Regions from separate parts of the Kribbella polygonati genome, predicted to be linked through region 1. Evidence: riboswitches for the same ligand, from Rfam matches in the RefSeq annotation. Region 1 holds a riboswitch; each other region holds the start of a gene.

The links. A riboswitch is a leader RNA that binds a small molecule or an ion and turns the genes downstream of it on or off. The one in region 1 is predicted to bind cobalamin.
Region 2: another riboswitch for cobalamin. It lies ahead of ACQHIV_RS19425 (CbtB domain-containing protein); the one in region 1 lies ahead of ACQHIV_RS13310 (magnesium chelatase subunit D family protein).
Region 3: another riboswitch for cobalamin. It lies ahead of ACQHIV_RS27165 (ABC transporter substrate-binding protein); the one in region 1 lies ahead of ACQHIV_RS13310 (magnesium chelatase subunit D family protein).

The regions. Positions count from the first base shown of each region.
Region 1 covers NZ_CP190129.1:2,768,937-2,778,827, reverse strand. Annotated here, with positions in the region: gene cobN (cobaltochelatase subunit CobN) at 1-2,267, shown strand, start outside; gene surE (5'/3'-nucleotidase SurE) at 2,280-3,035, shown strand; gene ACQHIV_RS13315 (alpha/beta fold hydrolase) at 3,043-3,909, shown strand; cobalamin riboswitch at 3,893-4,048, shown strand; gene ACQHIV_RS13310 (magnesium chelatase subunit D family protein) at 4,116-6,452, shown strand; gene cobO (cob(I)yrinic acid a,c-diamide adenosyltransferase) at 6,454-7,068, shown strand; gene ACQHIV_RS13300 (cobyrinate a,c-diamide synthase) at 7,062-8,423, shown strand; gene bluB (5,6-dimethylbenzimidazole synthase) at 8,420-9,772, shown strand; gene ACQHIV_RS13290 (LolA family protein) at 9,884-9,891, shown strand, end outside.
Region 2 covers NZ_CP190129.1:4,080,269-4,090,159, forward strand. Annotated here, with positions in the region: gene ACQHIV_RS19405 (DUF222 domain-containing protein) at 1,873-3,465, opposite strand; gene ACQHIV_RS19410 ((2Fe-2S)-binding protein) at 3,547-4,224, opposite strand; gene ACQHIV_RS19415 (hypothetical protein) at 4,221-4,355, opposite strand; gene ACQHIV_RS19420 (CbtA family protein) at 4,352-5,149, opposite strand; gene ACQHIV_RS19425 (CbtB domain-containing protein) at 5,151-5,354, opposite strand; adenosylcobalamin (AdoCbl) riboswitch at 5,404-5,493, opposite strand; gene ACQHIV_RS19430 (methylenetetrahydrofolate reductase) at 5,528-6,448, opposite strand; gene ACQHIV_RS19435 (metal ABC transporter permease) at 6,445-7,266, opposite strand; gene ACQHIV_RS19440 (metal ABC transporter ATP-binding protein) at 7,263-8,054, opposite strand; gene ACQHIV_RS19445 (metal ABC transporter solute-binding protein, Zn/Mn family) at 8,051-8,947, opposite strand; gene ACQHIV_RS19450 (SAM-dependent methyltransferase) at 9,180-9,891, shown strand, end outside.
Region 3 covers NZ_CP190129.1:5,744,109-5,753,999, forward strand. Annotated here, with positions in the region: gene ACQHIV_RS27155 (FecCD family ABC transporter permease) at 1-934, opposite strand, end outside; gene ACQHIV_RS27160 (FecCD family ABC transporter permease) at 931-1,899, opposite strand; gene ACQHIV_RS27165 (ABC transporter substrate-binding protein) at 1,896-2,912, opposite strand; cobalamin riboswitch at 2,940-3,123, opposite strand; gene ACQHIV_RS27170 (hypothetical protein) at 3,132-4,094, opposite strand; gene ACQHIV_RS27175 (MFS transporter) at 4,108-5,394, opposite strand; gene ACQHIV_RS27180 (hypothetical protein) at 5,582-6,370, shown strand; gene ACQHIV_RS27185 (sterol carrier family protein) at 6,440-6,790, opposite strand; gene ACQHIV_RS27190 (hypothetical protein) at 6,874-7,503, shown strand; gene ACQHIV_RS27195 (alpha/beta hydrolase) at 7,504-9,042, opposite strand; gene ACQHIV_RS27200 (PSP1 domain-containing protein) at 9,039-9,891, opposite strand, start outside.

The DNA of each region.
Region 1 (9,891 bases):
TCGGGATGGCGGCCGGCTGCGCGCCGGACGCCGTCCTCGGGAACCTGCCGATGGTGTACCCGTTCATCGTCAACGACCCCGGCGAGGGCACGCAGGCGAAGCGGCGGGCGCACGCGACGGTCGTCGACCACCTGGTGCCGCCGATGGCGCGGGCCGAGACGTACGGCGACATGGCGAAGCTCGAGTACCTGCTGGACGAGTACGCGACCGTGTCGGCGCTGGATCCGGAGAAGGTGCCGACGCTGCGGGCGCAGATCTGGACGTTGATCCAGGCGGCACAGCTGCACCACGACCTGCACACGTCGGACAAGCCGTCGGACGAGGAGTTCGACGAGTTCGTGCTGCATCTCGACGGGTATCTGTGCGAGATCAAGGACGTGCAGATCCGGGACGGGCTGCACATCCTCGGCGGCGCGCCGACCGGCGAGGCGCGGGTCAACCTGGTGCTCGCCGTACTGCGCGCGCGGCAGTTGTGGGGCGGTTCGTACTCGATCCCGGGCCTCCGTACCGCCCTTGGCTACGCGTTCGGCGTCGACGAGGCTGCCCTGCTCGACAGTCCTGGGTCTGCGGCTGATCTCGCCGATCTCGCGACGCTCGCCGACCTTCCCGCGGTCAGTGGTGCCGACGGCGTGGACATCCTCGAGGCGGTCGCGCGGAAGCTCGTTGTCGGGATGGAGACGCTCGGGTGGGACGTGACGAAGGTCCCGGTGGTCGTCAGCGAAGTGTTGGCCCGGGACTGGGTCGAAGGGAAGCCGGGGGAGCCGGGGGAGCCGGGGGAGCCGGGGGAGCCGGGGGAGCCGGGGGAGCCGGGGGAGCCGGGGGAGCCGGGGGAGCCGGGGGAGCCGGGGGAGCCGGGGGAGCCTACCGCCGGCGGCGCCGAGGGCGCTGGCGCTGGCGGTGGCGGCGGGCGTGGGGTGGGTGGGGTGGTGGCTTCGTTGCGGTTTGCGGCGGCGGAGGTTGTGCCTCGGTTGGGGCGGACGGGGGACGAGCTGGCGAACGTGCTGCGGGCGTTGGACGGGCGGTTCGTGGAGGCGGGGCCGTCGGGGTCGCCGACCCGCGGGCTGGTGAACGTGCTGCCGACCGGGCGGAACTTCTACGCGGTCGACCCCAAGGCGATTCCCAGCCGGAACGCGTGGGACGTGGGCGTGGCGCTCGCCGACTCGTTGCTGGCGCGGCATCAGGCCGAGACGGGGGAGTACCCGCGCTCGGTCGGCCTGACGATCTGGGGAACGTCGGCGATGCGGACGCAGGGCGACGACCTGGCCGAGGTGTTGTGGCTGCTCGGCTGCCGGCCGGTGTGGGACGAGGCGTCGCGGCGGGTGACCAGCTTCGAGGTCGTGGACCTGGAAGAGCTCGGCCGCCCGCGGATCGACGTGACGATCCGGATCTCCGGCTTCTTCCGGGACGCGTTCCCGCACGTGGTCGCGCTGCTCGACGAGGCCGTCCGTACGGTCGCCGCCCTGGACGAGGCGCCGGCGGACAACTTCCTGAAAGCACACGTCGACGAGGACGTTGCCGCAGGCAACGACGTACGGCAGGCGACGGCCCGGGTGTTCGGCTCCAGGCCCGGCTCGTACGGCGCCGGTCTGCTGCCGCTGGTCGACGCCCGGAACTGGCGGACCGACGCGGAGCTCGCCGAGGTGTACGCCGTCTGGGGCGGGTACGCGTACGGCAAGGACCTCGACGGCGCGGAGGCCCGCGGCTCGATGGAACGCGCGTACGCCCGGATCCAGGTCGCGGCCAAGAACGCCGACACCCGCGAGCACGACATCATGGACTCCGACGACTACTTCCAGTACCACGGTGGCATGATCGCGATGGTCCGGCACCTCACCGGCGCGAACCCGAAGGCGTACGTCGGCGACTCCGCCGTTCCCGCCCAGGTGAAGACGCGGACCCTGGAGGAGGAGGCGAAGCGGGTGTTCCGCGCGCGGGTGGTGAACCCGCGGTGGATGGCGGCGATGCGGCGGCACGGGTACAAGGGCGCGTTCGAGATGGCGGCCACCGTGGACTACCTGTTCGGGTACGACGCGACCGCGGGCGTGGTCGACGACTGGATGTACGAGTCGCTGACCAGCGAGTACGTCGCGGATCCGGAGATGGCGGAGTTCTTCCGGAAGTCGAACCCGTGGGCCCGGCACGGGATCGCGGAACGGCTGCTCGAGGCCGCGCAACGCGGGCTGTGGGCGGAGCCGACCGACGAGGCGCTGGAGACGCTGCGGAGCGCGGTCCTTGAGACGGAGGGTGACATCGAGGACCGCGCCTGATTGGGTGAACGTATGCCTCGAGTGCTCATCACCAACGACGACGGTTACCTCGCCCCTGGGATTCGAGCGCTCGCGCCGGCGATCGCCGCGCTCGGGTACGACGTCCAGGTGGTCGCGCCGCTGCTGGACGAGAGCGGCGTCGGCTCGGCCCGCCCCGGGATGGTCGGCCGGCCGATCCGGACCGTGTCCGACGAGGAGAACGGTGTCACGTACGTCGGCATCGAGGGGACGCCCGCGGGCGCGGTCGCGCTGGCGTGCCTCGGCGCGCTCGGGCCGGCGCCCGACCTGGTGCTGTCCGGGATCAACTGCGGGCTGAACATCGGCGTCTCGATCTTCCACTCCGGCACCGTCGCGGCGGCACTCACCGCGTCCGGCTACGGTACGTCGGCGGTTGCCGTCAGCCTCGACTCGGACGACCCGCGGTACTGGCCGACGGCCGCGACCGTCGCGGGCGAGGCGCTCGGCTGGATCGAGTCCGAGCCGGCCGGTACGGTCCTGACGATCAACGTGCCGGACCGCCCGCTGGAGCAGCTGGCCGGCGTACGGCACGCGTCGCTCGGCCCGGCGAAACGCTCCCGTCTGGTCGGCACCACCGCCCCCACCGGCGAGCCGATGATCGCGCTCGAACCGCCCCGCCCGAACCCGATCCCCGGCACCGACGAGGCCCTGCTGGCCGCGGGATTCGTCACCGTCACCCCGATCGTCGGCATCCGCGAGGTCCGCGACGACACCGCCGCCACCGCCCTCGCCAAACGCCTCACCCGGTGAGGCACGGATGAAGCTCAGCACCGCGGAGTACGGCGCCCCGGACGCCCCGCCGCTGCTCTTCGTCCACGGCCACGGCGGCGGCTACCACTACCAGCGCTGCCAGGCCGACCTGCTCGCGCACGAGCTGCGGCTGATCGCGCCGGACCAGCGCGGCGTACTGCGGACCCCGCTGCCGCCCGGCGAGACCGTGAGCCTCGACCTGCTGATCGCGGACTTCGAGGAGCTGCGCGCCGAGCTGGGGATCGAACGCTGGACGATCCTCGGTCACTCGGCCGGCGGCAACTACGCGGTCGAGTACGCGATCCGGCACCCGGACGCGGTGAACGCGGTGATCTTCGACTGCCCGTGCTGGGACTTCGACGCGAACGACCGTCATCGGCTGCCGATCTTCGCCCGGTTGTACGACGAGCTCGGCGACACCGAGGCGGCGCGGCGGTGCCGCGAGCTGGCCGCCGTACCGCGCCGACTGACGCCGGCCGACGGCTCGGTCGAGCTGGCGTTCGGGCTGGGGGAGCGGTTCCAGGAGCTGTCGTTCCACGATCCGTCGCGGCGGGCCGAGTTCTTCGCGCTCGGCGAGCAGGGCGGGTTCAGCGACGAGGAATGGGCGCGCGGGAACAGCCACCTGGTCACGCTCGACGAGCTGTACACCTCGAAGCTCGACCGGCTCGCGCTGATGCCGCAGCCAAGTCTGCTGATCGAGGGCGTGGACGACCTGGCCACCGACCCCGTGTCCGTCCGGACCTATCGGGAGACGGTTCCGCGCGGGCGCACCGTCACGTTCGAGCGGTCCGGACACTTCCCGCACTTCGAAGAAGCGGTTCGGTACGCCGCGGTGGTGCGGGCCTTTGTCCTGGAGGTCACACAGCGCGGGTGACAGCTCCGTGGCATGATCGGGGCGACGGTTGTGGAGGAACACCGGTGTGAGTCCGGGGCGGTCCCGCCACTGTGACCAGGTCTGCGCGGTTTCGACAGCGCCTGGAAGCCAGGACATCCGCTGCCGTCCGCCGGACCCGCACGTGCGGTCCCGGCGTACCAGCCGTAGCGGGCGTGGACACCCGCTCGACGAAAGGGCGACCGCCGATGCGGGCTGCAGTGCCGAATTCCTTCCCCTTCACCGCGGTCGTCGGAATGGACGAACTCCAGCTCGCGCTGGTGCTGGCTGCGATCTCGCCGGCGATCGGCGGAGTGCTGATCCGCGGCGAGAAGGGTACGGCGAAGTCGACCGCGGTACGGGCGCTGACGGAGATCCTCCCGCCGGTGGACGTCGTACCTGGGTGCCGCTTCTCGTGCGACCCGGAGCGGCCGGATCCCACCTGCCCCGATGGCCCCCACGCGGGGGCGTCCGCCGGCGTGCAGGAGTCGGGCGGCTCCGCGATCGCTGAGCGCGCCGCGGGTGGGCGGGTTGTGCGTCCCGCGCGGTTGGTGGAGTTGCCGGTCGGGGCCACCGAGGACCGGGTGCTCGGGTCGTTGCACCTGGAGAAGGCGCTGGCGGAAGGTGTTACGGCGTACGAGCCTGGGTTGCTGGCGGCCGCACACCGTGGGCTGCTGTACGTCGACGAGGTCAACCTGCTGCACGACCACCTGGTCGACGTACTGCTGGACGCCGCCGCGATGGGGCGGGCGACCGTGGAGCGGGACGGGGTGTCGGTGACGCATCCGGCGCGGTTCGTGCTGGTCGGGACGATGAACCCGGAGGAGGGCGAGCTGCGGCCGCAGCTGCTCGACCGGTTCGGGCTGACCGTGGACGTGGTCGCGAGCCGGGATCCGGCGGTACGGGTCGAGGTGATGCGGGCGCGGCTCGGGTACGAGGCGGACCCGGACGGGTTCGTGGCGCGGTACGACGGGGCGCAGCGGGAGCTCGCGGAGCGGATCGTGAAGGCGCGGGACCTGCTGTCCGAGGTGATCCTGACCGACGCGGCGCTGCGGCAGATCGCGGAGATCTGCGCGTCGTTCGACGTGGACGGGATGCGCGCGGATCTCGTCACCGCGCGTACGGCGGTGGCGCACGCGGCCTGGTCTGGTCGTACGGTCGTCGAGGTCGAGGACGTCCGCGCCGCCGCCAGACTCGCCCTCCCACACCGCCGCCGCCGAAACCCCTTCGACACCCCCGGCCTCGACCACGACCAACTGGAAGAAGCCATCAACAACAGCACCCCACCCGAGGAAGACCCCGACGGCCCGCCCGACCCCGACGGCCCACACGGCCCACACGGCCCCGACGGGCCTGGCGGACCTGGCGGGCCTGGCGGTCCCGGCCAGGATGCGCAGGCCGGCGACGCCGGCCCGAACACAACGGCCGACGACCGCGCGCAGCGCGACGCGGCCGCGGGGCCGAACAACCGCGCGGCGGACGCCGGCGCGCCCACGGGGCGTGGGGCGGCGGGCGAGACTGCCGAGCTGGGCGCGCGCGACCGCGCGGCGGACGACGGCGCGCCAGCGGGGCGTGGGACGGCGGGGCGTGGGACGGCAGGGCGTGGGACGGCAGGGCGTGGGACGGCAGGGCGTGGGACGGCAGAGCGGGGGACGGCAGAGCGGGGGACGGCAGGGAGCGGGCCGGCGGACGGCGATGCGGCCGGCGGGGCGGATGAGGGTGAGGTTGTCGGGAGCGCGGCGCCGTACAAGGCTCGGTTGTTGAGGGTTTCTGCTGCTGGGGCCGGGGTGGCTGGGCGGCGGTCTCGGGCCTTGACCGAGGTGGGGCGGGTTGTGGGGGAGCGGGCGCGGGTCGGGCGGGAGGCGGGGCGGCCGCATGTGTTGGGCACGGTGCGGAGTGCGGCGCCGTACCAGAAAGTTCGTGGCCGGACCGGGCCCGGGCTGATGGTGCGGGCGGACGACGTACGGCTCGCCGTCCGCGAAGGACGCGAAGGCAACCTCGTACTGTTCTGCGTCGACGCGTCCGGTTCGATGGGAACGAAGAAGCGCATGGTCGAGGTGAAGACCGCGATCGTCTCGCTCCTGCTGGACGCGTATCAGCGCCGCGACACCGTCGGTCTCGTCACCTTCGCCGGCCCCGCCGCCACCGTGGCACTCCCGCCGACAGGCAGCGTCGAGACCGCCGTACGGCGCCTCGAGACCCTCCCCACCGGCGGCCGGACCCCGCTCGCCGAAGGCCTCCTGCGGGCCGCCGACGTGCTGCGGATCGCCGCCGTCCGCGACCCCCGACGGCGCCCGCTCCTGGTGCTCGTCACCGACGGCCGCGCGACGTACGGCGACCATGCGTTCGCCCGCGCCCGCCAGGCGGCCGGCCAGCTCGCCCAGCGCGGGATCGCCACCGTCGTGGTCGACTGCGAACCGCGCCGCGGCGTCCGGCTCGGCCTGGCCGCGGAGCTGGCCGCCGACCTCGGCGCGGAGTACCTCGACCTCGGGGACGTTGCCGCCGGCAACCTCATCCGGACGGTCACCGAGCGGAAGGCGGCCTGAGATGCCGAAGGGACAGCCGGCCGCCGTACCGGACGACGGCCTCACCACCCGGCAGCGCCGCAACCGCCCGCTGCTGATGGTGCACACCGGCGAGATGAAGGGGAAGTCGACCGCCGCGTTCGGGATGGCGCTGCGGGCCTGGAACCAGGGCTGGAACATCGGGGTCTTCCAGTTCGTGAAGAGCGCGAAGTGGAAGGTCGGCGAGGAGACCGCGTTCAAGGCGCTCGGCGAACTGCACGAGTCGACCGGGCAGGGCGGGCCGGTCGAGTGGCACAAGATGGGCGAGGGCTGGAGCTGGTCGCGCAAGGCCGGCACCGAGGAGGACCACGCCGCCGACGCGCTCGAGGGCTGGCGCGAGATCCAGCGCCGGCTGGCCGCGGAGACGCACGACCTGTACGTGCTGGACGAGTTCACGTACCCGATGAAGTGGGGCTGGATCGACGTCGACGAGGTCGTCGGCACGCTGACCGCGCGGCCGGGACACCAGTACGTCGTGATCACCGGCCGGGACGCGCATCCGACGCTGCTCGCGGCCGCGGATCTCGCCGCCGAGATGACGAAGCTGAAGCACCCGATGGACACCGGCCAGAAGGGCCAGAAGGGCATCGAGTGGTGATCCCGCGGGTGGTGGTCGCCGCGCCGTCGTCGGGCGCCGGGAAGACGACGGTCGCGGTCGGCTTGATGGCGGCGCTGCGGCGGGCCGGGCTGGTGGTGGCCGGGTTCAAGGTCGGGCCGGACTACATCGATCCCGGCTTCCATGCGCTCGCCACCGGGCGGCCGGGGCGGAACCTCGATCCGATGCTGTCGGGGGAGGAGCGCATTGCGCCGCTGTTCGCGCATGGCTCGGCCGGTGCGGACCTGGCGGTCGTCGAGGGCGTGATGGGGCTGTACGACGGTACGCTCGGGACGGACGGTTTCTCGTCCACCGCGCATGTCGCGAAGCTCCTCCAGGCGCCGGTGATCCTGGTGGTGGACGCGTCGGCGGCCGGGCGCAGCGTCGGGGCGGTGGTGCAGGGGTTTGTTGCCTACGACACCGAAGTACGCATCGTCGGCGTCATCCTCAACAAGGTCGGCTCCGACCGCCACGAGGCCGAAGTACGCGCCGGTGTCGCACCCACCGGCGTACCTGTCCTGGGCGTCCTGCGCCGGGACACGCGTCTGACCGTCCCCAGCCGCCACCTGGGCCTGATCCCCGCCACCGAACAACAGACCCAAGCCCGGGACGCGGTAGCCGCCGCAGCAGAACTGGTCCACCAAGGCGTAGACCTCCAAGCTGTAGCAGCAGCCGCCCATGCAGCCCCTCAGCAACAAGCCACCCCGTGGAACCCACCAACCACAGTTCCGGGCCGACGTCCGGTGATTGCTGTCGCGGGTGGTCCGGTCTTCTCCTTCCACTACACCGAGACGACCGAGCTCCTGACCGCGGCAGGCGCCGAGGTGGTGACCTTCGACCCGCTGGTGGACAAGTTGCCGGAAGCAACCGCCGGACTGTACCTGGGCGGCGGTTTCCCCGAACTGCACGCCGAGTCCCTGGCCGCGAACGTCGGGCTCCGTGAGCAGGTGGCGACCGCGGTGACGGACGGGCTTCCGGTGATCGCGGAGTGCGCCGGGTTGCTGTACCTCTGCCGCGAACTCGACGGCCACGAGATGACCGGCGTACTCCCCGCAACCGCGACCATGACGCCCCGGCTCACCCTCGGCTACCGTACGGCGGTCGCCGCCACCACGACCGCGTTCTTCGACGAGGGCCGCCGGGTCCGCGGCCACGAGTTCCACCGCACCGCGATCACGCTCGACACGAACCGCGGCGACCGGCCGCCGGTCGACGTACGGCCCGCCTGGCACCTTCCCGGCGGCGTGGAAGGCCTCACGCGTCCGCACGTGCACGCGTCGTACCTGCACCTGCACTGGACCGCCACCCCGGACGTCCCGGCCCGCTTCGTCGCCGCCGCCCGCGAGTACGCCGGATGAGCCTCGTCGTCGGAGTGGGCCTCCGATCCGGTACGCCGTACGCCGAACTCGCCGCCGCCGTCGAAGCCGCCGTCCAGGACCTCCCCGGGGAGATCCGCCTGCTCGTCACCCTGACCGGCCGCGAATCCGAACCCGCCCTCCAGCAACTGGCGAACGACCTCCACGTGGAGCTGCGCACCTTCACTGCGGCCGAGCTCTCCAGCCAGCCCGCCCCGACTCCCAGCCGCCAGGTCGCCGACCTGAAGAACACCCCCAGCGTCGCCGAAGCCGCAGTACTGGCCACCGGCGCCGAACTCCTGCTCCCGAAGCAAAAGACCCACAACACAACGGTCTCGGTAGGTCGTCGCGCTCCGGCCGGCGGTTACGAGAAGCAGGACCGCGAGGTCGTTCAGCGGGTGATCGCGGAGCGTCGGGACGTACGACGGGGATTCCTGGACGTGCCGATCGACGTGGACGCACTCATGCGCGTGCTGGAGGCAGCGCATCGGGCGCCGAGTGTGGGGCTCAGCCAGCCGTGGGACTTTCTGCTGATCCGCGACGTCGCGACCCGGCGGAAGGTGCACGAGCTGGCGGCCCGGCAACGCGACGCGTTCGCGCGATCCCTTCCGGAGCAGCGTCGGCAGAAGTTCGATGGCCTGAAGATCGAGGCGATCCTCGACACCCCGCTGAACATCGCGGTCACCTGCGACCCGGGCCGCGGCGGCCGGCACGTACTCGGCCGGCACGCCGACCCGCGCACCACCTGGTTCTCCGCCGCGATCGCGATCCAGAACCTCTGGCTCGCCGCCCGCGCGGAGGGCATCGGCGTCGGCTGGGTCTCGTTCTTCGGCCCGGACGAGGTCGCCGACGTACTGGGCCTCCCGCCCCACATCGAGCTGGTCGGCTACCTCTGCGTCGGGTACGTCGACCAGTTCGCCCCGGCGCCCGAACTGATCCGATTCGGCTGGGCCGAACGCCGCCCGCTCTCCTGGGCGATCCACCACGACACCTGGGGCCACCGCGACACCTCGATCGTCGACGACGCCGGCCACGCGGCCCGGAACGCCGTACGCGCAACCGGCCAACGCATCCACGTGATCATCGGCGGCGACCCCACAGACCTGCACCACCAGGAGTCCCTGGTCATCGATCTCGGACCCACCAGACCCGACCACGACTTCGGCGTCCTGTGGCGCCCCGCCCGCACCCCCGAGGAAGCCGAAGAATACGGCGTAGAGATCGCCCGCGACCTAGCCCTGCAAGGCGCCGGCCACCTCGACGTACAACTGGCGGCAGACGAGCCCAGGGCGAAAGCACTGGCCGAGGGGCTCAGAACAGGCGCGGCGGCGTGCGGTCTGACGTACTCCTGAGACGTTTCTGAGGCCGGCGTACTACCAGGGTCGTACATGGGTCTCACTCTTTCGGGTGAACCTGCCCCGAGGGGCCTTGGTTCCGTCGGCGGGCGGTGCGAGGCTGTATCCATGGGCGT
Region 2 (9,891 bases), 1.3 Mb from region 1:
CCACCGGGTGCGGTGTGAACCAGGTGTATGGCTGGCGCCACGACTGTCACGAGCACGCCGCGTACGTCATGCACGACGGGCACCACCCCGGACGCGACGACTACCGCTGGTACGACGGGTACGGCCGGCGCCGCAGGAACCGCGAGTACGACAACTGCCACGCACCCCCGGTACGGCGGGTGCGGCGCTTAGGACGAGTACAGGCGCAAGCCCCGGAAAGCCGCGGGTACGGCGAGGCACGGCGACAAAGTGCGTACGGCCAATACGACGGGGCCGCCGGCACGGCTGGTGTCTCGTACTACCGGTGCGGCGGATACCCCGCATGCTGCACGTCCCGCGAATACAGCGGATGCGGCGTGCACCACGAGTACAGCGGGCGCCACCACTGCCACGGGTATGCCGCGTACGACGGGCACCACGCGGGCGCAGCGGGTACCACGGGTACAGCCGACGGCGCAGGAACCCGCGAGTACGACGACGGTCACGCGCACCACAGGCACGGCAGTGACTCGCCGTCGGTGCCGTGGGCAGGGGGCGATGCGGCCGGCGCAGGACGAGAGGGTCCGCAAGTACGGCAGCCTCGTGTCTCGCAGGTACTGGGACAAGCGGACGCCGCGAGTGCGAGCCCTGCGCGTACTGCGAGCAGCGCGCATACCGCAGACGGCGCGCACAGCAGGTCGCGCGAGCGCAAGCACTACGGGTGTACGGCAGTTGCCTCGCCGTCGAGTACGGCGGGGCAGCTGCAGCAGGTGTCTCACATCCCGCAGGCACCGCGGATACGGCGAGCACGGAGAGTACGGCCAGCGCCGCGAGTACCGCGAGTAGCACGCGCGCCCGGGGTACGACGTGTGCGGCACGTCGCACGAGTACCACGGATGCGGCGGGCGCCGCGTGTACGGCGGGCCGCGAACACCGCGGGTACAACGGGGCGCGGATACGGCCGGTGCCGCACGTACGGCGGGCGCGGCACGTACGGCGGGCGCGGCACGCACCGCGCGCACGTCGGATGCCGCGAGCACGGCAGGGACGCTGGGTATGGCGGGAAATTGGGTACGCCGGACGGGTGGGTGGCGGGGACGGTGGGCGCGGAACGTGCTGTGAGTGCTGCAGGTGCAGTGCGGAGGTTGATTACGAGGGTGCCGTGGTCGCGGTCGGCATGGAGGGCCTCTCTGCGGTGGCCGACTGGCCGCGTTGGTGGGGCGCGTGGTGATGCGGTCGGGTCCGCCTTGCAGAGGCTGGCGTCCAGCGCAGGCACGCGTATGACGTGACGGCAGGCGGAGGTGGATTGCTCCGGGGTTCAGGTGGTCGAGCGGGTGGCCGTGGTGGTCTCACGGCCGCCGGATGTTGAAGCCATTCGTGTGCGCCAAGCCGGATGGTCTGAGAACCGTGAGCGGAGGAAGGCTGTGGGTCCGGACCACAGGGAGGTCTGGGAGGTCCGGGAGATCCGGGGTCCGGGAGGTCCGGGGTCCGGGAGGTCCGGGGTCCGGGAGGTCCGGGAGGTCCGGGGTCCGGGAGGTCCGGGGTCCGGGAGGTCCGGGGTCCGGAAGTGCCCCGGTCCCGAAGTGCCGGCGGTCAGGAGGTCCGAGGGCTCGGCGGTCCCGAAGTGCCCCCGCCGGTCCGGAGGTCCCCAGGTCCCGGAGTCCCGGAGTCCCTAGATCCGGAGGTCCGGAGGTCCTGCGGTTCCGAAGTCCCGGCGGTCCCGAAGTCCCGGCGGTCCCGAAGTCCCCGGGCCTGGGCCCGGGGTCGGAGGGAGACGGAGCTCCGGGAGCGGGGCGTCTGGTCGGTGGGGGCGTGTTGGATTCGTCGGGGCAGGGGTTGGTGGGTACCCGCGTCCGACGGTTGACGGCGTGATCCTCGATCTGGCGCCGGGGGTTAGATCGTGGCGAAGGGGGGTGGGCCGGTGGCGGGGGTGGTGGGGGTAGTGGTGGGGGTAGTGGTGGGGGTAGTGGTGGGGGTAGTGGTGGGGGTAGTGGTGGGGGTAGTGGAGGTGGTAGTGGAGGTGGTGGGGGTAGTGGAGGTGGTGGGGGTAGTGGAGGTGGTGGAGGTGGTGGGGAGTTGGTCTCCCCAGACGGCGAAGCGGGTTGCGGCGGTGAGGGTTGCTTCGTCGGCTTTCCAGCGGGTGGTTTGTGGGGCGGGCAGGGGTGGGTTGCCCCACGGGTTGGCTGGTGACTTGTGGGGGTGGGCTGGGGTTGCGGGTGCGGCGCTCGGTGGGTCGGGTATGTCGGGGGGTTCGTGCGGTGCGGGGGCGGCGGATGGTTGTTGGGTGCTGTAGACGGTGGTTGGGTTGGCCCAGGTGGGGCGGGCCACCTGGACCTTGCCGTCGGTGATGGTGATGCGCCAGCGGCCGTTGTGCAGGTCCACGTGATGACGGCGGCACAAGAGGGTCAGGTTGTCGATGGCCGTGCGGCCGCCGTCCAGCCAAGAGGTCAGGTGGTGGGCGTCGCACATGACCGGGGGTGCGGCGCAGACGACGCAGCTTCGGTCGCGGGCGATGAGGGCGTGGCGGATGTGTCGGGTGACGAGGCGTTCGCGGCGGCCGACGTCGAGGGGTTCGGAGTTGGAGCCGAGGACGAGGGGGATGACGTTCGCGTCGCAGGCCAGGCGGCGGATGGTGGCGGCGGACAAGTCGTCGCCGTAGACGGTTTGGCCGGTCGCGTGCGCGGTCGCCGACCTCAGGTCGTCCAGGTCGATCGTCACGGTGATGTTCGCCTTCGCGCCGTGGCCCGCGGTGTCGGTGTCCCACGCATTCGACGCCACCGTCAACGCGGCGGTCAGCGCGTCGGCCTGACGCTTGTCCCGCGGACGCGGGTCATGCTCACCGTCGAAGGTCTTGTGCGGACGGGCACCAGCATGCACGATCGCGCGCAGCAGTTCGGCGTTCTCGTTGGCCAGGTAGCCGCGGAACTTCACCCCGTTCTCCGCGGCACTCAACGTCAACGACTCGCGCTCGTACGCCTTCTGTTCCGCGGGCTCGGGGCCGTCCGCGTCGATCCGGTCACACAGGTGCTTGGCGGCGGTGCGGAGTTCTTGCGGGGTGTGGGTGGGGACGAGGCCGACCAGTTGGTGCTCGGTGACGTCGAGGGTTTCGACCGGGACGCGGTCGCGGACGCGTTCGAGTTCGGTGATGATCGCGGCCGCGTGACCGGTCTGCACCTGGTGGACCGTGCCGTCGGCCGACACGACACCGTCGGCGAGGGCGGTGTTCACGGCTTGGTACTTGGGCAGGGCACGGGCCAGGCGGACGTCGCGCCAGACTTCCGTGCGGTCGCGGCGGTGGCGCAGGGTCAGGAGTTCGACGGTGTCGCGGGCGCCGACTTCCTCGGGCAGGCCGTCGGCCTCGCAGCGGGCGATGAGTTGCAACTCGACGGATCGCAGGCGGACGATCTCGGCACGGACCTCATCCAGGGCAGGCAGCACCTCATGGTTGCTGATAGCAACCACTGTCCGTCCGCCGAGAATGTCCATGCCGATGACTGTAGCTGGCGGTTCCGACAGTTTTCAAAGCCGGGAACCCCTTATTTTCAAGGGAAATAGTTATCCACAGATTTAGGACTTGTTGAGGACGCAATCGCCGCAGAGAGGGCCGTTGTGATCGGGAGCGGCGCGGTAGATGAGGCAGCAGCTGCGGCGGCGGAAGGGGTTGGAGGTGTGGGCGTCGCGAAGGGGTGGGACGTCCAGCAGGGCGGTGGCGACGGCGCGGGCGCGGGTGGCGAGGGTGGGGGCGGCGTTTGATAGGGCGGTGGCGGCGCCGTTGACGGCTGAGGCGACGTTGCCTACCAGGATGTGGTCCGAGAGGTCGAAAGCCTGGGCGATCGCGGGCAGCGGGCCGTCGAAGAGTTCGTGGTGCAGGTCTCCCCCGGCCGGTGGGATTGGGGGTAGGGAGAGGGGGAAGGTGCCGCCGAGGACGGGTTGCCAGTGGAGTTGGTCGAGGGTGAGGTTCGGGACGCGGTCCTCGAGTACGACGGCGGCGAGGGCTGGGGAGATGAGGCGGGCGACCATGCCCAAGTGGGTGACCGAGGCGGCGACGCGGGGTTCGATCGCGGCAGGGTCCTGGCCGCTGGCGGCACCTAGGTAGGCCCGGGTCCGGGCGATGCGGTCCGCCAGGATCGCAGGATTGTCGACGAGCTCCACGAGCCGGCGCCAGGGCGGCGCCGGCGCCGGGTTCGCATGCTGCTGGACGGCGAAGAACGGGCCCAGGTCGGCGATGCGGGCGAGGAGGCTCACGCCGCGACCTGGACTGGAGTGCGGAACAGGCGGTCGGCGAGTGGAGCGAAGACGGTGCCGAGTACGCCCCAGAGCAGGTGCTGGACGGCGAAGAACGGGCCCAGGTCGGCGATGCGGGCGAGGAGAGTCACACCGCGACCTGGACGGGAGTGCGGAGCAGACGGTCGGCGAGTGGGGCGAAGACGGTGCCGATTACGCCCCAGAGCAGGAGTTGTGCGCCGACGGAGTACAGGCGGAACGCGTAGAGGCGGTCCGCGTCGAAGCCGGGGTAGACGATTGTGCCGTGGGAGTCGGTCAGCGGCAACGGGGTCTCGGTTGCGTGCCGGCCGTACTCCTGGACGTTCGCGGCGAGGTGGCCGAGGGATGGCAGGACGGCCATCACGGCGCCGATCAGTACGACGTACGCCGCCAGCGCCAGGAGGGTGGCGTTCCAGTTGCCGAAGCGGGGGCGCAGGAGCTTGCCCAGGGCAACGGCGGCGATCAGGAAGAGGAGCGAGCAGACGACCATGACCAGGTACAGGTTGGCACGGGTTCGGATGGTTTCCTCGTGGCCGATCGCGGGCGGGTTCGCGGGGTACTTGAGGAACGGTACGAAGTAGAACCCGAGGAAACCGCCCGCGGCGATCAGCATCGCCAACGTCCGCGGGCGGATCCGGCCGACGCGGCCGAGGCAGATCGTGTACGCGACCGCGAACACGGCGCCCATGGCGACCCCGAACAGGATCATGCCGACGCCCAGTCCGACGTTCGCCTGGAGCGTCCGGCTGAACAGGTCGGGCTCGGGCGGCTGGTCGGCGTCGCGGCCGGATTCGTACGCGATCGCGGCCTGGATCTGGGGTTCGGCGAAGATCCGGGCGAAACCGAACGCGGCCAGGCCGCCCGCTCCGCCGGCCAGCAGGCCGCGGAGGATCAGTTTGCGCTCCACCTCAGTGGCAGGGGAAGCCGAGGAAGTGCCGCGCGTCGTGCACGAACTCGTGGACGTGCATGTCCTTGCCGAAGATCGAGTACGCGCCCTGGTCGACGCCGATGAAGTAGTACGCAAGGAATGCCAGGAACGCCGTACCGACAAGCCACAGCACGGCCTTCGACACCGGAAGAACAACCGTCGTCGACGCAGACAGATTACTCACGTGAGAGCCTCCTTCAGGGGATCGTGCGTCCCGCTACCAGTGGAGCGTCGTGACGGCGAAGTATCTGACTTACCGGACCATGTCCGGCTCACAGTGGCGCGACCGTGCCGAATTCTCATCGGCTTCCTTGCGCCGTCACTGACAGGGAGCGTACGGACCGCACCCCCGGCCAGTCAACCGACGAAGGTCCGCAACTCCTTGACCAGCTCGACACTGGCGTCGTTCTCGATCCGCCGCGTCGACACGCTCTCGACGTTGAACCCGAACGGGATCCCACGGTCCCGGCAGTACGTCGACAGGGTACGGGCGATCTCGACGCAGTGCGCGTACGAGTCCGCGACCGGATCCACCGAATGCACCAGCTCGTTGCGGAGCCACCGTGGTACGCGGACGCCGAGCCAGGCAAGGAACTCCAGCGTCTTCACCGAGCCGCAGATCGACAGCGTGAACACGATCGGCACCGGCTCGACGCTCTCGGCGCGGCACAGATAGAGGTAGTCCGACGCCAGGTCCATCGCCGCGCCGACGTCGTAGATGATCTGCGTCACGAAGAACGAGCAACCGCTGCGCTGTTTCCGGAGCAGCCGCTGGTGCTCGTCCAGGCGGGACGAGTGCCGCTCGGGGATGGTCACGCCGCCGAGCGGCAGCGCCGACCCGGAGCGCTGCCACAGGTCGTACGCGGCCGGCAGCGTCGTCCGTACGTCGGCCGAGCTCGTCGGCGCGCCGACCATCACGGTGCCGAGCCGGTCCGAGGTACGCCGGACCCAGGAGTCCAGCTCGGCCGCGGTGTACTTGCCGACCGAGCGGTACACGATCGCCGGCCGGTCCCACCAGGACAGGTGGTCGGCGAGGAAGTCCGCCGGGTCCATCGTCGGGCTGAACGGGAACGGGCGCTGCTCCGGGATCCGCTCCGCCTCGTCGTCGATGTCGTAGAGGATCAGCGCGTCGATGTCGAGCTGCTCGAGCCGGGTCCGCGTCACCGCGGTGAAGCGTTCGAGCGCGTCCGGGGCGATCGACCGCCGCGGCGGCGTCATCCCGTACAGCAACAACTCCGTACCGCGCCCGTTCCCCAGCAATGCCGACAGATCGTTCACCGGGCCAGCTTAAAGGAGGACACCAGCCGGCACCCGAGGTAGACGAGGAACGAGATCGTCGTGATGTACGGGCTGATCGGCACCGAACTCCCTGCGGACAAGAGGATTCCGCCGACCGACGCGGTGACGGCGAACGCGACGCTGAGCAGCGGTACGACGATCGGCGACGACGAGACTCGCAGCGCCGCCGCGGCCGGGGTGACCAGCAGCGAGAGCACGAGCAGCGCCCCGACGATCTGTACCGAGACCGCGACCGCGAGGCCGAGCAGGATCATGAAGACGATCGACAGCACGCCGACCGGAACCCCGCGCCCGGCCGCGACCTCGGCGTCGGTGCTTGCGAAGAGCAACGGTCTCCACACCAGCACCAACCCGGCCACGACCAGCACCGAGATCGCGATCAGCGAGGTGATCTGCGGCGTGTCGATCGCCACGATCTGCCCGGTCAGCAGGCCGAACTTGTTCGCCGCCCGCCCGTGGTACAGCCCGAGGCACAGGATGCCGAGCCCGAGACCGAACGGCATCAGTACGGCGGTCACCGAGTTCCGGTCCCGCGCCCGCGCACCCAGTACGCCGATCAGCAGCGCCGCGACCAGCGATCCGGCGAGCGCCCCGGTGACCACGCCGGCGCCGAACAGCAGCCCGGCCGCCGCGCCGGCGAACGACAGCTCGCTGACGCCGTGCACCGCGAACGCCATGTCGCGCGTCATCACGAACACCCCGATCAGCCCGCCGACGACGCCGAGCGCGACGCACGCGATGATCGAGTTCCGCAGCAGCGGCAGCAGTTCGGCGTACCCGGAGAAGTCGAAGATCATCGGGCACCGACCGGTTCGTGCTGCTGCTCGGGGACGCCCGCGACCAGGATCCGCCCGTTGTGCCGGATCACCTCGACCTGCGCGTCGTACAGCTCGCTCAGTACGTCGGTGGTCAGCACCTCGTCCGGCGTACCGGTCCGGAACCGCCGGTTGGCGATGTACAGCACCCGGTCGACCTGGTCCAGGATCGGGTTGATGTCGTGCGTGACGAACAGTACGCCGAGGTCGAGCCGGCGGCGGGCGTCGTCGACGAGGTCGCTGACGAGCCGTTGATGCGGCAGATCCAGCGACAGCAACGGCTCGTCGCACAGCAGCAACCGCGGGTCGGCCGCCAGCGCCTGCGCGATCCGCAGCCGTTGCTGCTCGCCGCCCGACAACGACGACAACGGGGTCGACGCGTAGGCCTCGGCGCCGACCGACGACAGCAGCTGGTTCACCCGCTGCCGGCGGCGCCGCGACGGGATCGGCACGCCCCACCGGTGCCCGTCCACGCCGAGCGCGACCAGGTCCCGGCCCCGCAGCGGTACGCCGTCGTCGGCCGGCCGTTGCTGCGGGACGTACCCGATCCGCCGGTCCCCGCGACGGACCGGCGTACCGAGGAACGTCGCCGTACCGGCCCGGAGCCGGGTCTGCCCGAGGATCGCCTTGAGCAGGCTGGACTTCCCGGACCCGTTGGCGCCCAGTACGGCGATCAGCTCGCCGCTGTGCACCTCGAGGTCGAGGCCGTCCCAGAGCGTGCGGGCCCCGAAGCCGAGCGCGGCCTGCTCCAGGGTCAGTACGACGCTCATCGCCCGAGCGCGGCGCCGACCGCGTCGAGGTTCGCGGTCATCCAGCCGATGTAGTCCTTGCCGCTCGGGAGCGTCTCGGTGACCGGCACCACCGGGATGTTGTTCTGCTTGGCGGCGGCGAGCAGCTTCTCGGTCTCCGGCCCGCTGGTCTGCTCGTTGTACGCCAGCAGCTTCACCTCGTGCTTGCTGTACAGCTGCAGCGTCGCCGCCAGGACCTTGGCCGGTACGTCGCTGCCCTCCTCGATCGCCTCGCTGAACTCGGCGGGCGTCTTGTTCTGCAGGCCGACCGCCTCGAGCAGGTACAGCGGCACCGGCTCGGTGATCGCGACCGGCTGGCCGGCGTACTTCGTCTTGAGCGTCGCCTCCTGCTGGACCAGGCCGTCGAGCTTCTGCTTCAGCGCGGTCGCGTTCTGCTCGAACGTCGCGGCGTCCGCCGGCGCGGCCTTCGCGTACGCCTGCTCGATCCGGTCGACGACCTTCGCGACCGCCGGGAAGTCGTACCAGACGTGCTCGTTGCCCGTCCGGCCGGAGATCGTGACCGCGTTCAGGACGGTCGCGGACGGGTTCTTCGCGGTCTTCAGCATCCGGTCCATGAAGTCGTCGTACCCGCCGCCGTTCTCGATCACGACCGCGGCGCCGGCCAGCGCCGCCTGGTTGCGGGTGTTCGCCTCGAACTCGTGCGGGTCGGCGTCCGGGCTGGTGATGATCGAGGTCACCTCGACCTTGCCGCCGCCGACCTGGCCGGCCAGGTCGCCCCAGACGTCGGTCGACGCGACCACTTTCAGCTTTCCGGCGGACGAGTCGACGGCCGCCTCGTCCCCGGACGAACAGGCACTGGTTCCGAGCGCGACAGCGACGGCAAGAGCGGGCAGAACGAGCAGTCTGCGATTCACGGTACGACCAACCTTCGAGCGGAATGAAATGACAATCGTTATCATTATCGCATCTGCTGCCCGGCCGCCACCCGGCCGGGTGCAAAACTTCCGTCAAGGGCGTCCGGGAGGCGCGCCGGGCACTGTGGGAGTGACGCCTGACCGGAGTAGGGTTTTGCTGCCGGTGTCACGGTGAGTTGTGCGCCGGTTACGATGAATTCCAGTTCTGAACCGCACCGCGAATGGGATGTTCATGGCCGAATCGCACGACGCCGAACCGGGGATGTACGACCAGCTCAACCTGGACAAGCCGCACCCGGCCCGGGTGTACGACTACTTCCTCGGCGGGAAGGACAACTTCGCCGCCGACCGGCAGGCCGCGGAACACCTGCTCCAGGCGTTCCCGGGGTTCCGGACCGCCGCCCAGTCGAACCGGATGTGGATGCACCGCGCCGCCCGCTACGCCGCGGAGCAGGGCATCACCCAGTTCCTCGACATCGGCACCGGCATCCCGACCGAGCCGAACCTGCACGAGGTGGTCCAGGAGATCATCCCGTCGGCCCACGTGGTGTACGCCGACAACGACCCGATCGTGCTCGCCCACTCCCGCGCGCTGCTGGTCAGCAAGCCGGAGGGCAAGACGGCGTACCTCGAGGCCGACGTCACCGACCCGCAGGCGATCCTGGGATCCGACGAGGTCGAGGACCTGATCGACTTCTCGAAGCCGGTCGCGCTCAGCATCGTCGGCGTCTTCCACTACCTGCCCGACCACCTGAAGCCGTACGACCTGGTCCGCCAGCTCGTCGAGCCGCTCGCACCGGGCTCGCTGCTGATCTTCTCGCACTGCACCCCGGACTTCGCGCCGGAGCTGTGGGAGCGCGCGATGGTCGTCTACAAGGCCGACGGCGGCGAGGCCCAGGTCCGCAGCAAGGAAGAGGTCACCCGCTTCTTCGAGGGCACCGAGC
Region 3 (9,891 bases), 3.0 Mb from region 1:
TCAACAGATACAGCAGGTACGGCGCCCCGAGAAACGCGGTCACCACCCCCACCGGCAGCACCGTCGGCGCGACCACCGTCCGCGCCAGCAGGTCCGACGCGACCACCAGCAACGCCCCGATCGCCCCCGGCACCACCAGCCCGGGCCGGCGAACCAGCCGCCGAGCCAACTGCGGCGCCACCAACGCCACGAACCCCACCGGCCCGGCCGCCGCCGTCGCGAACGCGGCAAGCCCGACCCCGAGCGCGATCAACGCCCCACGCGCCAGCTCGACCCGCCCACCGAGCGCCCGCGCCACGTCGTCGCCGAGCTCCAGCACCCGCAACTGCCGTGTCAGCACCACCGCCGCAGGCACCCCCACCACCAACGTGGTCCCGATCAGTACGACGTGCGTCCACGACCTCCCCGCGAGACTCCCGGCCAGCCACATCGACGCGCTCTTCGCCGTGTAGATGTCCGCGAGCGTCAGCAGGTACGCCGTCAACGACCCGACGATCGCCGTCACCCCGACGCCGACCAGCACGAGCCGATTCCCCGACATCCCGTTCCGGTACGCCAGCAGGTACACACTGATTGCCGCCAGCAACGATCCGGTCAGCGCCCCGAGCGGAACCCAGCCGCTGCCGATCATAGTGATGACCAGTACGGCGGCCAACGCGGCCCCGGCGTTCACACCGATCAAGTCCGGGCTGACCAGCGGATTCCGGGCGAGCCGCTGGAAGATCGCGCCAGAGATCGCGAATGCCGCCCCGACCCCGATCCCGGTCAGCACCCGGGGCAGCCGATTGTCGACGACCACGTCGTACGTGATCAGGGTCCCGTGCCCGGACAAGGTCCGCAGTACCTCGGCGATCGACAGCGTGTAGTCGCCGTGGGTCAGGGCATAGGCCCCGACGAGGACAGTCAGCACCGATGCGACCACGCCGACCTTCATGACGCGGCCGTTCGGCGGACGAGGGCGATGAACAGCGGCGCACCGATCAGCGCGGTGAAGATCCCGACCTGTAACTCGGCCGGGCGTACGACAACCCGCCCGACGATGTCGGCGAGCAGCAGTACGACGGGCGCGAGCAGCATCGAGCACGGCAGGATCCGGCGCTGGTCCGGCCCCACGACGAGCCGCGCGACATGCGGTACGGCGAGCCCGAGGAAGCCGATCGGCCCCGCGATGGCGGTCGCCGTACCGGCCAGCACAACCACCGCGAGACCGGCCAGTACCCGCACCAGCAACACCCGGGTGCCGAGCGCCTGCGCGAGGTCGTCGCCGAGCGCGAGCTGGTTCAGCGACCGCCCGAGCACCAACGCCAGAATGATGCCGACAGCAACGAACGGCGCCGCCTGGGCGACAATCCGGACGTCCGCCAGCGACAACGACCCGACTACCCAGAAGCGGTACTCATTCAGCGTCGACAGGTCCGTCAGCGTCGCCGCCGACGTGATCGAACCGAGCAGCGCGGAGATCGCCGCACCGGCCAGCGCGAGCTTCAGGGGCGTCGTACCGCCGACCGCGCCGACCAGGTAGACGGCCACTGTCGTCACCAGCGCCCCGCCCATCGCGAACCAGACGTACCCGGTCAGGCTGTGGATGCCGAACAGCCCGATCGCCGCGACCACCGCGACCGCGGCGCCGGCGTTCACGCCGAGGATGCCGGGGTCGGCCAACGGGTTCCGGGTGACGCCCTGCATCAGCGCCCCGGACAGCCCGAGCGCGGCGCCGACCAGCACCCCCGCGACGGTCCGCGGCAGCCGCAGGTACCGGACCACGCGGTCGGTGTCGCTGCCGCTGAAGTCCACCAGCGCCCGGTACACCTCGCCCGGCCCGATCCAGCGGTCGCCGACGCACAAGGACAGCACGACGACGACTGCCAGCACCGCGACCAGACCGGCCGCGCGCTTCACTTGACCAGGTCGGGATGCAGGATGTGGCCGAGGTTCTCGGTGCTGTACGCGCCGCGGACGCCGGCCGAGTGGTTCGCGAACAGCCACGGTACGACGTGCTTGGAGCGGACCGCCTTCAGATTCGCGAACGCCGGATTGTCCAGGATCTTCCGCACGTCCGGCTGCGAGGCCGCGGGCGTCAGCGAGGCGTCGCAGCACCCGCTGATCAGCACGTAGTCGGGGTCCCGCTTGATGAACTCCTCGACGCTGATCTGCACGTTCCGCTTCGAGGTCAGGTCGGCGAACGCGTTCACGCCGCCCGCCTGCCGGATCAGCACCGTGCCGAAGTCCGGTCCGCCGGACACGGTCATCCCGCCGCCCTCCAGCCCCGGCCGGACGATCGCCACGGTCGGCCGCGGCGCATCCTTCACCGCGGCAGCGACCGTGGCGATCCGCTTCCGCTGATCGGCGATCACCTGCTCCGCGCGGTCCGAGACGCCGAACAGCCGACCGAGGTCGCGCAGGTCGGCGTACACGTTGTCCATCGAGACCGTCGCCGGGTCGATCGCCTCGTCGCCCTTGCCGTCCGCGGTCGGGCAGAGCGGGCTGAAGATCCAGGTCTGTACGCCGAGGTCGGCCAGGCTCTTGCGGCTGCCGAAGCTCGCGTCGCTCCCGGCGGCGCTGAACACGTCGTTGAACCCGGACAGCACGAAGTCCGGGTGCAGGCTGAGCAGTTCCTCGCGGCTCGGCAGGTTCTTGAAGTACTTCGCCTTCGACTGCGCGGCGGCGTACTCCGGCAGCACCTGCGAGTCGAGGTACGCCGTACCGACCAAGCGGTCCGAGATACCCAGCGCGTGGGCCATTTCGATCGCCGGCTGGTACGCCGCGAACACCCGCTTGGGCGGGCCGTCGACGGACACGTCGATCCCGCAGTTCTTCACCGTGGTGGCCCCGGGACTCTCCGCGGCGGACGGCGCGCAGCCGGCCAGCAGGGTCAACGACAGGGCGACAGCAAGCACACGTACGACGGCCATGAACGGACCGCTCCTCCAGCACCTCGTGGACGGGTCAGCGCCGTGGCCGGTCTCCTGGCTGACGGGTACCGCGTCCACCGGCCTGACCTTCCCAGCCGCACGCGGCCAGTGGTCCCCTCACGGGTACGACAGGTGCACATCCCGATCACAGTGGCGAGGGCCGCGCCGGTACTTCACCGGCTTCCCGAACACCACGGCGCGGTCACCATAGCACCCGGCTCAGTGCGTGTAGAGCGACGACAACGCGAGCGCGAACTGGGTCATCAGGTCCGGGTTGATCGCGCGCGCCGGCAGCGGGACCAGGTCGACGAGCTTGTCGTCGCCGACCCGGATCGTGGTCCGGCCGGTCGCGGTGTCGATGTACCCCTCGTCGCCGAGCGGGATCGACTGCGAGGTCGAGGCGTTCCGGAGCGGGGCCATCAACGCCTTCGCGTCCGGCTCCCGGCGGACCGTCGAGTACAGCACGCTCGTCGCGGTGATCCAGCCGCAGACCGGGTCGCCGACGAGGGTCTCGCCGTCGCGGCGGGCCGTCGCGGGCACACCCATCACCTGCGCGGCCGCGTCCGACCCGCGATCGCACTCCGGCCGGGTGATCTCCAGCGCGGGCGCGGGCAGGTTCGGCGCCTGCCGGGCGACCTCCTGCCCGAGTACGACGTACTTCGCGAGCGTGGCCTGCGGACCGGAGAGCTTGTACAGCCGGCCGTCGAGCAGGAACACCAGGAACTGGCTCGTCCCGTACCCGCCCTGGCCGACGTGCGCGGTCACGGCCGGCTCGCGCCCGTGCGCGGCGTACGCCTTCCGCGCCGCCGCGAGCGTCGCGGCGGTTGCCTGCAGCACCGAGACCCCGATCCGCAGCACCGGCCCGTTCGCCGCCGTACTCAGGGTCAGTTGGCAGACGTCGTACGACGGTATGTCGATCTCGGCCGGCGGGTTCTGGCGTTCGATCTTCACCACCGGTACGGCGAGCGTGGTCCGGACCAACGTCTCGTCGATCGTGGTGCACAGCGTCTCGACGGGCGTCGCCGACGCGGTCGGCGACGGCGTGTCCGACGGCGTCGCGGACGGGGTGTCGAACCCGCTCACCGACACCAGCGGCGCCACACTCGGCGCGGTCTCCTGCCCGTGACCACCACACCCCGCGAGCAGTACGACGGCCAGCCCGGCGGCGATCAGAGTACGCATGGTGACTGAGACTCTATCCGGCGCCGCGGAGTTGCCTTTCGCGGACGGCGTGTTCGTCGGTGCGGGCGTCGTACCGCCAGAACTCGCGCAGCCAGACCGAGGTCGCGATCACGCCGGCGACGCACATGATGCCGCCGCTGACGATCGCGGTGCGGACCGTGGTCAGGTCGGCGACCAGGCCGGAGCGGGCCTGACCGCCGAGCGGGCCGAGCGAGTACCCGAGCATCTCGATCCCGGCCAGCCGGCCGCGCATCTCGTCCGGGATGGTCTGGTTCCAGATCACCGAGCGGAACAGCACCGACACCATGTCGCAAGCACCGGCCAGCGCGAAGAACCCGATCGCGAACCAGATATTCGGCGCCAACCCGGCGATCCCGACCGCGGCGCCCCAGCCCATCGTCGCGAGTACGACCGCCCGCCCCTGGTGGTGGACGTGTTTCGCCCAGCCGCTGGTGAGCGAGGCGCACATCGCCCCGATCGCCTCCGCGCTGTACAGCAGCCCGAGCAGCCGCGGCTCCTTCAGTACGGCGGTCGCGAACGCCGGGAACAGCACGATCGGCATCGCCAGGAACATCCCGACCATGTCCACCAGGTACGTCGCCAGCAGGTCCTTGCGGCGGAACGCGTACACGACCCCGCCGCCGATCGCCCGCAGACTCGGCGCCGTGGTGTACTCCTTCGACCGGTAGGACCCGAGCCGGGCGTACAGCAGCGTCGCGAACACGATCCCGGCCAGCTCGACCGAGAACGCCCAGGTCACGCCCACGGACCCGACCAGTACGCCGCCCAGCGCCGGGCCGGCGAGTTGCCCGATCTGCGAGGTCAGCGAGCTGAGCGCGACCGCGGCCGGGATCTCCGCGTGCTTCACCACCCGCGGCAGCAGGGCCTCCCGCGACGGGCGCTGCAGCGAGGACGCGACCGCGTTCAGCGCGCCGCAGACGTAGATCAGCCAGACCTGCGGGTGCGCGAGCAGCGTGTTCGCCACCATCAGCGCGGAGATCACGACCTGCGCGATCCCGGTGCCGACCAGCAGTTTCCGGCGTTCCACGTGGTCCGCGAGCGCGCCGCCGTACAGGCCGAACACGACCAGCGGGGCGATCGTCACCAGGCCCATCGCGCCGACCGCGAAGTTCGAGCCGGTGAGTTGGTACAGCTGGTACGGCAGCGCGACGTACCCGACCATGCCGCCGAGGAAGAAGACCGAGCCGGCGACCAGCAGGATGCGGAAGTCGCGGGAACCACGCCACGGGGTCAGATCGACACGCAACCGGGCCAGCCGCGTACGAAGACTTGCTGCCACCGGAACATGGTGACAGGTCCGACCGCCCTGGACGAACCTGATTAACCGCCAGCCTTTCCACCACCGTCGAAAGGATCCGGGCGCGACCCGGCAGCGTCCTAGCGTGACAACCGATTGGTTGCCCAAGGCGTCAATCTCGGCGGCCGGGAAAGGTCCCGGCCATCCTCGGGAATCGGAGAACAACCGCATGATCTCGATCAAGTCGGTCGGCACCCGCCTGCTCGCCGGCCTCGCCGTGGGAGCGGCGGCCGGTGCCACCCTGCTTGTTCCGTCGGCCGCGCACGCCGCCCCGGCGTCGCAGACGGCTGTCACCACCACCACCGCCGCCCCCTCGGGCGGGCTGCTCCGGCCGGGCCAGTACCTGAAGCCCGGCCAGTACCTCCGCTCGCTGAACAAGGTCTACACGCTGGTCATGCAGACCGACGGCAACGCCGTACTGGTCAAGGGCCGGACCCCGATCTGGGCGACCATGACCAACCGGAAGGCCTCCTCGCTGATCATGCGCCCCGACGGCAACCTGGTCGTCGTCTCCGGCCGTACGGTCGTCTGGGCCAGCGGCACCGCCGGCAGCACCGGCGCGATCCTGAACGTCCAGGACGACTCGAACCTGGTGCTCTACAACGTCCGCCGCAAGGCGGTCTGGTCCCGCTACATGGTGATGGTCAACCTGTACCCGGGCCGCGTCCTGAGCTCCCCGGTCGCGCTGTACTCGCAGAACCGGGTGTACCGCGCGCAGATGCAGGCCGACGGCAACCTGGTGGTCGTGAGATACGGCAAGACGCCGATCTGGAGCACCAAGACGGTCAGCAAGGGCGCGTTCGCGACCATGCAGACCGACGGCAACTTCGTCGTGTACAGCGCCGCCAAGAAGCCGCTCTGGGCCTCCAAGACCACTCGTAAGGGTTCCGTGCTGCAGATGCGCGGCGACGGCAAGCTCGCGATCATCTTCGGTCGCACCACGGTCTGGGTCAGCTGAGAATCCCCTCAGTTCCGAGCCGCGGCGTTCCTATCGGGGGCCGCGGCTCGGTTGTTCACGGGGTGTTCGTCAACTGTTCGTGAGCGGCAGCAGCGCGGTCAGATCGGTCCGTTCGCCGCTCGCCCGGAGCTTCCCCGACATCCGCGCGTCCGCCCAGCTCGTCCGGCCGAGCGCGACCTCGATCCACAGCTCCGGCGGCATCTCGATCACCGCTCCCGGCGTACCTCGCGTGTGCCGCGGGCCCTCGATGCACTGCACCGCGCCGTACGGCGGGACCCGTACCTCCACCGCGTGCCCCGGCGCCTTCGCGACCAGGCGGTTCAGCAACACCTTGGTGAGCAGCTTCAGTTCGGCGCGTTCGGCCGTACCGTCGTCGTAATGCTGCAAGGCCTGCTGGAAAGCGGTGTCTGACGTCTCCACGACGTGCCAGCGTACGCGGCGGTTTGCGGTGACGCCCCTCTCGTCGGCGATAATCGGGCGGGAGAGAGGGAAGCGAGGTCGGGATGCTCACGCCCAGGCACCAGGCGCTGCTGATGACGCTGGCGGGAATGACCGTCGGTGTGGTCGCGTTCGGCACGGTCGTCGTCGTCAAGGGCGGCAACCCGTTCACAGCGCACGACGAGCCGGTGGGCATCGTCAGCCCGGCCCCTTCGAGTACGCCGAGCCACGGCAACGGGTTGCAGGCCGACGGGCTGCAGTACGTCGTACAGAACTTCGGCACCGACAACGACCCGGTGTCCGCGGAGGTGCCGACCGGCTGGAAGAGCGCGCAGAGCGGCACCCGGCCGAAGTTCCTCGACCCGACCGGCGTCTGGCAGCTCCGGTTCGACACCCGCGGCAGCAAGCAGACCCCGGACGAGCTCGTGCGCAACCGCGAGCGCAGCATCGACGAGAAGGACCTGAAGGTGCTGAGCCGCGACAACGGCCTGCTCGTCTACACGTACGTCGACAAGATCCGCGGGCCGCGGATGGGCCTGTCGCGCTGGATCTCGCTGGACGACGGCAAGACGTCCGCCGTCGAGGTCACCGTCGGCGGCCGCCCCCAGGACGAGGCCGGCCTGCGCGCCGTCCTCCAGCACGCGATCGACACCCTCAAGATGCCGGTCTCCCCCGGCGACAACCGGCCCAACTGATCAGCACTTGATGTCGGCGGCGGGCGTGTTGCCCTGCACGAGGTAGCTCTCGACGACGTTCTTCACGCAGGCGTTCCCGGACAGGTACGCCGTGTGCCCGTCGCCGTCCCGGGTGACCAGGACACCGCTTTCCAGCTCGTGCGCCAGCCCGACCGCCCACTCGTACGGCGTCGCCGGGTCGCGCGTCGTACCGAGCACCATGATCGGCTTCGCACCGGCCGCCTTGATCGGGTGCGGCGTGTTCGTCGGCTTCACCGGCCAGTTCACGCAGGCCACCGACGACCACGCCATGAACTCGCCGAACCGCGGCGACGCCGCCTTGAACTTCGGCAGGTCCGCCTGGATCTGCGCGATCGAGGTGGCGTCCGGGCGGTCGCTGCAGTTCACCGCGATCTGCACCTCGTTCGAGTTGTCGGCGTACCCGGTCGGCTTGCGGTCGGTGTACTCGTCGGCCAGCGCGAGCAGCCGGCTGCCGTCACCCGACAGCCCCGCCGCCACGGCGTCCTCGAGCCGCGGCCAGAATTCCTTCAGGTACAGCGGGTAGACCAGGCCGAGCATCGCCAGCGCCTGCGTGACCTTGCGCTGCCCGTCGCCCGGCAGCGGGTTCTCGTCGGTGTCCTTGAGCAGCTGGTCGACCTTGGCGAGCACCTCGTCCTTGCTGCTGCCGAGCTTGCAGGAACGCTGCGCACAGTCCTCCGCGAACGCGTCCAGCGCCTTGTCGAACCCCTTCGCCTGCTCGATCCCCATCTGCTCGGACGTGATCGCCGGGTCGACGGCGCCGTCCAGCACCATCCGTCCGACGTTCTTCGGGAACTCCTCGGCGTACGTGGCGCCCAGGTACGTCCCGTACGACATGCCGAGGTAGTACAGCTGCGGGTCGCCGACGACACCCCGCAGTACGTCGATGTCCCGGGCCGCGTCCTTCGTGTTCACGTGCGGCAGCAGCTTGCCGGAGCGCTGCTCGCACCCGGCCGCGAACTCCTTCGACTGCTTGTCCAGGTCGGCGATCTCGGCGGCGTTGTCCGGGCTGCCGTCGGCCGCGATCATCTCGTCCAGCTGCGCCGTGTCCAGGCACTTCACCGGCGTCGACTCGCCCACCCCGCGCGGATCCCAGCCGATGACGTCGAACTTCCGCAGTACCGACGACCCGAACAGCATCGGCGCCTGCGCCGCGAACTCCTGCCCGCTCGCCCCCGGGCCGCCCGGGTTGATGAACAGCGTCCCGATCCGGCCGCCGCGGTCCTTCGCGAGCACCTTCCGGGCGCGCAGCTCGATCGTCTGACCGGCCGGCTTCGTGTAGTCCAGCGGCACCTGGATCGTCGCGCACACCTGGTTCGTCCCGCACCGCTGCCAGTCCGGGCGCTGCTGGTAGAACTTCTCCAGCCCCGCCGGGACCGGCCCCACCGGTCCGCTCGGCGGATTGCCCCCGACCCCGGGCGCCGTACCGTTGCCGGCGTCCTGCGCACGACTCGCCACCCCACACCCACTCGCGAGCACCGCAAGAGCTGCCACCAGTACGGTCGGCCTGCCGAATCTCACTGGTGGGTGTCTCCCTCGTCGTCGTGATGCAACCGGCGCCGCCGGCGCGGCTTCCTTGCCCGCCGCTCTTCCCGGGTCTCGTCAGGCACTGCCGGTGCTTCTTCGGGTATAGCTGCTTCTTCGGGCACGGGTGCTTCTTGGGGTACGACGGGCGGCGCGTCCGGGGTCGTCGTACCGGACGCCTCGTACTGCTGCCGCGGCGAACACACGTCCGCCCGACTGCACGCACACCGCCGACCGGAAGCCGCCAACCGGACGACCACGGTGTCGCTCGGCACGTTGTGCCCGACCACCACTCCATCACCCGCGGGGGTCTCCACCGCGGATCCGAGCGCCGGGGCCTTCGCGTTGAACTCCTGGTACAGCGGGTGCTCGTACTTCAGGCAGCACATCAGCCGGCCGCACGCACCCGAGATCTTCAACGGATTCAGCGGCAGGTCCTGGTCCTTCGCCATCCGCACACTGACCGGCTCGAAGTCCTTCAGGAACGTCGCACAACACAGGTCCCGCCCACACGGCCCGATCCCGCCCTGCAACCGCGCCTCGTCCCGCGCCCCCACCTGCCGCAACTCGATCCGCGCCCGCAACGCCCGCGCCAGGTCCCGTACCAGCTCCCGGAAATCCACCCGGTGCGGCGCCGAGAAGTACACGATCACCAACTGGTCGATGTCCGGCCGCCGATCGACGAAATCGATCCCGACCACCTTCATCGGCAATCCGTGCTGCCGAATCGTCCGCTTCGCGATCACCCGGGCATCCGCCCGCCGCTGCCGATTCTGCTCGTCCCGCTCGAGATCCGCCCCCGACGCGATCCCCGCACAGGCCGGCAGCCCACCGACCTCCTCGGTC